One region of the Blautia intestinihominis genome, then DNA from elsewhere that is predicted to be linked to it. Evidence: riboswitches for the same ligand, from Rfam matches in the RefSeq annotation. Region 1 holds a riboswitch; each other region holds the start of a gene.
The links. A riboswitch is a leader RNA that binds a small molecule or an ion and turns the genes downstream of it on or off. The one in region 1 is predicted to bind cyclic di-GMP.
Positions count from the first base shown of each region.

Region 2: linked by a shared signal. The riboswitch ahead of WMO75_RS13150 (ABC transporter substrate-binding protein) and the one ahead of WMO75_RS04220 (hypothetical protein) in region 1 are both predicted to bind cyclic di-GMP.
Region 3: linked by a shared signal. The riboswitch ahead of WMO75_RS03080 (response regulator) and the one ahead of WMO75_RS04220 (hypothetical protein) in region 1 are both predicted to bind cyclic di-GMP.

Region 1 is NZ_JBBMEI010000008.1:54,524-56,728, forward strand. Features, by position in the region: gene WMO75_RS04215 (TerD family protein) at 10-813, opposite strand; cyclic di-GMP riboswitch class I at 988-1,064, shown strand; gene WMO75_RS04220 (hypothetical protein) at 1,171-1,512, shown strand; gene pflB (formate C-acetyltransferase) at 1,800-2,205, shown strand, end outside.
Region 2 is NZ_JBBMEI010000045.1:21,614-23,818, reverse strand. Features, by position in the region: gene WMO75_RS13155 (AAA family ATPase) at 1-653, shown strand, start outside; partial or broken gene WMO75_RS19980 (MATE family efflux transporter) at 620-1,180, opposite strand; cyclic di-GMP riboswitch class I at 1,274-1,349, shown strand; gene WMO75_RS13150 (ABC transporter substrate-binding protein) at 1,449-2,205, shown strand, end outside.
Region 3 is NZ_JBBMEI010000005.1:84,506-86,710, reverse strand. Features, by position in the region: gene WMO75_RS03080 (response regulator) at 1-864, opposite strand, end outside; cyclic di-GMP riboswitch class I at 1,093-1,183, opposite strand; gene WMO75_RS03075 (hypothetical protein) at 1,175-1,435, opposite strand; gene WMO75_RS03070 (DUF4956 domain-containing protein) at 1,492-2,163, opposite strand; gene WMO75_RS03065 (polyphosphate polymerase domain-containing protein) at 2,160-2,205, opposite strand, start outside.

The sequences.
Region 1 (2,205 bases):
ATCCTCCCGTTAGTTTGTCTCAACGCCGTATAACTGGCAGAGCCCCGCCAGATCTCTGGCGACACCGTTTCCGATGGCGTTGAATTTCCATTCTGTATTATGTAAGTAAATCTCTCCGAGCATCATGGATGTGACATTGTCATAATAATCGGTCAGCATGAAACTGTAGATCTCCTGACCGGAATCCGGATCGAGAAGCCGGATATAGGCATCTTTGACCATGCTGAAATTTAGGTGCCGCTCCAGTGCCTCGTTGATCGTAAGGACAAAAACGATCTTCCGTATAGAAGTATTCAGTTTGAAAAAATCAATATCCGCATATTCACGGTCTGCCCTGGAGCCGTTTACATGCAGGGCAACACTTCCGTCGGGGCTCAGTGTCTGTCCGTAAAAAACAAACCAGTCATCGCCGGGAACCTTGCCTGAAGCATCCAGAAGATAAGCGGATAAATCGATATCACACTGAGGGTTAGAGACGTTCCAGCCAAGTGCAACACGCACCTTTGGAAACTGCCCGACTGTGCCGATACGGACTTTCTGGCCCTTCTGTATGACGTTACGAAGGACCGGGATATCGTGTTTCTGCGGAGCAGAGGATACCGAAGATACTGTCGGAGTTACAGGTGCTGGTTCTGGATGTCGATAAGCCTGCGTTCTTTTGGGATTTTCCTGTACATGGCCAGATAAAGTTTTCTTCAAATTTACAGAAAGAATATTTCCCCTGTGCAGAGCAGGCTGGATCTTTCGCTGGTTAAGTGTAAGAACGTTCCCGGCGGTATATGCCGATTCGATCTTTGTGGGAATTTGAAACATAGTTTACCTCCCCGTATTTTATTGATACTACATTGTTCACTGTTCTAATCATACCATGTTACACCATGAATTAAAATAAATCAGGTTAACATTTACTTTAACATTTACATTGATTTTTACTTATTTGGATCAAAACCCTTGAAAAAATGCAGAATTTACGTTACCATGAACTTAACTTCATAAAGGCAAAGCTGTGGTAACGCAGTGACGCAAAGCTATAGGGGCCGAGAACGAGCCAGCCAGTTGCAAGAACAGAGAATCCATCTGCTGTCTTGCTTTTTTTATGTAAAAAGCGAAGTCAGCAGTCGGGATTCGGTCAAATTTAATCAAATCAACGGCATACAGAAGGAGAGTGTAATGGCTCGAAAATACACAAAAGAAGAATTAAAAGAAAGACTTCAGCGTTCCATATATAAAGTAGTAGCAGAAGAAGGCATCGAAGGCGTTACCGTCCGTAAAGTATCAAAGGGATGCGGGCTTTCCGACCCGTATATTTATCAGTGTTACAAGGATCTGTTCGATCTGATGGATCCGGAGGTGATCGTGTCCAACATCATCGACAGCACCGTATCTGTAGCAGTCAAAATGCATCTTGGATATATGGACAAGACAGCTCTCAAGGCACGAACGATCTACAAAACAGTATTTGCATTATTGTTCCAGCTTCTGCATATTGATGTGTGGAACGGGGGAATATAAAAGCAGCGAGAGGCTGCTTTTTTGTACTTTTCCGGGTACATTTTTTGGACGTAAAAAAGTACAAAACCACAACATGTTGATAAAAAATATCAAGACACAGCTACAAATTGTATTAAATTAAAAGCATGCGCTAATCGATTGACAACGGCGTATTCCATAGTGTACACTAGCGGCGTGAACAAGGGAGTGTTCACTTGAAACTAATAAGATTCCGGTCTTATTTTTCTTTTGCAAGAAAAGTTAGACGGGACATACGCGGAATAAATCATATATTAGAGAGGTGCAAAATGAAAAACTTTTCACAGTGGGAAGGTTTCAAAGGAAACCGTTGGAAAGAAAAAATCGACGTCCGTAACTTTATCTCGATGAACTACACACCATATGACGGAGACGCTTCCTTCCTGGAAGAACCAACAGAAGCAACAAATAAACTGTGGGGAAAACTTCAGGAACTGCAGAAAGAAGAACGTGCCAAAGGCGGAGTTCTGGATATGGAAACAGAGGTTGTTACATCTCTGACAGCATATGGCCCGGGATACATCGACGAAGATCTTAAAGATCTTGAAACAGTTGTTGGTCTTCAGACTGACAAACCGCTGAAACGTGCATTTATGCCATACGGTGGAATCAAAATGGCAGAGCAGGCATGCGAAACTTACGGATACAAAGTAAGCGACAAGATCAAAGACGTAT
Region 2 (2,205 bases), on a different contig from region 1:
CAGGAAATGAAATCATAAAAGAAATACATCAGGAACTGACCTACAGTGAACTGGATCAGTCGGTGGAAAACTTATGGAGTGTACTGTTTACTACAGGTTATCTGACTCAGAGAGGCCGTGTAGACGGAAGAAAATATCGTTTGGCGATTCCTAACAGGGAAATTCGGGAATTATTTATAACTCAGATCCGGGAATGGTTTCGGCAGACTTCCAGAAATGATACAGGAACCCTGGAAACTTTCTGTCAGGCATTTCCTCAGAAAAATGCTGCAAAAATCGAAGAACTTCTGAATGAATATCTCTGGCATACAATCAGTATTCGTGATATATCCGGCAGAGAGAAAAAGGAGAATTTTTATCACGGGATACTTCAGGGGCTTCTCAGATATAAAGAAAACTGGCTGATAAAATCCAATGCAGAATCTGGAGAAGGCTACAGTGACATCCTTATTGAGATTCCGGAAAGCCGGACAGGAATTATTATAGAGATAAAATATGCAGAAGGTGCAGCATTTGATTTATCCTGCCACAAGGCGGTTGAGCAGATCAGAGAAAAACATTATGATGCCATACTTCTTGAGGATGGTATGGAAAATATCATAAAATATGGAATTGCCTTTTATAAAAAGAGATGTAAAGTGTTATTAGTGTGATAATTAATAAGGTGCCTGTCTTTGGGAAAACCAGAGGCAGGCATCTTTATTAAAAGTAAATCCGATTGTCTTTTTTGAAAAAATACTTCCAGTGCATATAGCCGGATAGGATCCGGGTCAGTATTTCTGCTGCCGGAACGGCGAGCCAGACACCTGTGATTCCCAGAAAATAAGGAAATGACACAAGACAGATGACCAGGAAAAAGAGTGACCGCAAAAATACGAAAACCGGTTGATGCGAGCTGAAAGGTTTCCGGATCTTTGGTGAATACGGATACAATGGGTCCGGAACCAAGGACAGATAAGATCACCATAACAATGGATGAAAGGAAGGTAAATCTCATAATAATATTATATGTATTTCTGAGACGATCTCTCTGCTGTACACCGTACTGGAAACCAATTACAGGACTGACCCTGATAGAAAGTCCCATATAAAAAGCGTTGAACAGAAACTGCCCGTACAAAAGGATTGTGATGGCGGCGACTCCGGATGCACCGGCCAGCCGGATCAGGATAATGTTGAAGTTAAAACGGTAATGTTTTTCTTGTGCATAGGGGAGCGCTAGAGTATAATAAAATCAGTTTTTGCGGCATAAGTTAACAAACTATAATTTAAATAAGGAAATCGGCAAACCAGATGAAAGTCTGGGACGCAAAGCTACAGGGCCTGTAAAATGGCAGCCAGTTGCATAAAATGAGGTGCACTGTCTGTTTGACAGTGCTTTTTTACGGAGTTATTTCACAGACGTAACAATAATGATTTTATCAGGAAAGAATGAGGAAAATAAAAGTATGAAAAAGGCAAAACGTTGTCTGACAGCAGTGGTGTCAGGTGTGCTTGTAGCAACTGCTGTCTTGTCTGGATGTGGACAGTCAAAGAAAGAAGTATCTAAAAACGATGATCATCTTACCGTTTATCTGTGGGAAAATCGTTTGATGAAAAATATTGCACCCTATGTCCATGAACAGTTCCCAGATCAGGATATTGAATTTATTATTGGTAACAATGATACCGATTTATACAGTTATTTTAAAGAACATGATGAATTACCGGATATCATAACAGTACGTCGATTTTCTGGAACAGATGCACAGGACTTACAGCCTTATCTTATGGATTTTGCTTCTTATGATGTTGTTTCCAAGTATTATTCCTATGCGGTGCAATATTATAAGAATGCGGAGGATGAAATCCAGTGGCTGCCAATCTGTGGTATTCCGCAGACGATCATTGCCAACAAAACACTGTTTGATCAGTATGGAATTAAGATTCCAAAAAATTATGAGGAATATGTACAGGCTTGTCAGCAGTTTTATGATAATGGCATAAAACCGTATTCCATGGATCTTGGGGAAGACTGGTCTAATAATGAAATCATCCAGGCGGCGGCAATCGGTGAGTTTACAAGCCTGGATGGTATTGAATGGCGAAACGGTGCAGAGACTGCAGCTGATGAAGTGAAGTTTGATGATACATTATGGAAACGTATTTTTTCAGAAACCAGTCAGTTTCTTAAGGATTCGCACTTTGGTAAAGAAGATATCAATA
Region 3 (2,205 bases), on a different contig from region 1:
ATACTCGCACAGATCTGCTTTCGTGAATGCTCTATGGAAAGCAGCAGATTTTTGTGCCTGCATGGCCTCTTTTTTCTCTGCATCAATATTAATAAAAATCCCGGCAATCCTGCTGGCAGAACCATCCAGCCGGCGTATCACTTCTGCCGATGCCCGAAACCACTGGTATTGATTATCCTTCATTCTCATACGATACTCTACCTGGTATTTTATCTGGTTCGTCTTATCCTTAATTGCCGCCTGAAGCTGCACCATTACTCTTTCTTTATCCTGTGGATGCAGAAGGTCTGACCAGGATTCCAGTTTATTCGGAAAGTCCAGAGTGTCATGATAGCCAAGCATTTTTCGGAATTCATGACTCCAGTTTGCATTCACAATCTCACTGTTTTCGTCACAGTCAAAATACCAGAAGCCGGAATAGATAGCCTCATTGAGCAGTGCCAAATTTACATGATCCCAGTTGACCTGTACGGACATAACCCAGATCTGTCTGCCTGCTTCATCTGTCGCATCCTCTTTATAAAGCCGTACATTATTCACGGTACCGTCCGCAGTAAGGATCTGTGCTTCCCCTGCTCCGTGAAGCTGCGAAAAACGGTCTCGATTCATTATATCTTCCCCATTATAAAAGAAGTTTTTCAATGAGCCTTTTGTCTGTTTCATGAAAGTATCGAATGTATATCCTGTACTATGCAACAGCAGATTATTCACAGACAAAATAGACAGGTTTTGGTCATAAGATCCTGTCATTATACCTACCCCGCCATTATTTTCCAGTGTTTTCTGTACGGCCTGTAACATGGCCTGTGTCTGCCCCGTTACATTCTCACCTAATGAATATATTTTGTCTTCATAATTTTTCATTTTATAAAAATCCTCTCTCCGTCTTATGCCTTCTTCATCCTGCTTTTATCTGTATACAGAGAACCTGTCCCTGCCAGTTTTCTTACCCATTTGGGCATACAAAAAAGAACACATGCCAAAATATGCCAGTGTCCCTACTACATTTCTTCAAAATCACACATCCGTATAGTATAAAAGTTATCGAAATCTCTTCCGTTTTCACATCTTTTCTATATATGATATGAAAACAGTGGCAACCGGCTGACCTGGTCAAACTTTTTGACTTTAGCCCCTTCTGGCTTTGCGTCCCTGCCTTTCAGCAGGTTTGCCTTTAAATAATTTCTATTTTTATCAAAAACAAAATACCATAAAGTTTTTCATACGTCAATATTGCTGGATAGAAAATCTGTGTATTTTGCGTATGCCAGCCTGCATTGTCAGTTATCGATCGGCTCGCCAAACCACTCACCATAAAATTATTTATTACAATTTCACTGGCTGCAAGATGTGGAACCTTTACACCATCTCCTTTTCCACAAAATAAGAGCCTTGCCGAAGCAAGGCTCTTACTAAGCGTTTTTCTTCGATTCAAAGAATCTATTCGGCTTGTGATTACCGCATAAATCAACCAGTTATAATCTTTTCATTTTATCCGTGATACTCTCCATTATACTGGATCAATGTAATATCTTCTACATTTGTGATCTTCCGGATCCTCTCTGTGAAATCGAGATCATTCTGCCGACAGAATACCTCAACTGCCATCTCTGTTTTCTCCCCACGCATCGTCTTTGACTTTATGAAATATTTCATTTTTCCAAAGTTGCGGATAATTTCATCACCTGCCTCATCTCCCTGATAATGAATCACTGCGATATAGATCCTGCCCTTCTGCTGCTTATGATAGAACAAAAAGATCATTGCGATCATTACAACTGCCGCGATCAGAGCCAGCACATACATTCCTGCTCCGGTTGTGATTCCTGTAGTGATCGCCCAGAAAAGATATAGCAGATCCATCGGATCTTTCACCGCTGTACGGAAACGAACGATAGACAACGCTCCGACCATACCAAGTGAGATCACAATGTTCGTACTGATCGCCAGAGTAACCATACAGGTAAGAAGCGTCATTCCGACCAAAGTAACCGCAAAGCTTCTGGAAAAGATTACCCCTACATAAAATTTGCTGTAAACCATATAGATCACCGCTCCAAGAAGCAATGCAATGATCAGCGAAATTGCCATCTTCGGTGCATTAAAGCTGTCAAATACGCCGGATTCCAGCACCGACTTCTTAATCATATCTTGTATACTCATAATAGTTTTCTCTCCTGTGTTTCATTCCAATATTCAAACCCA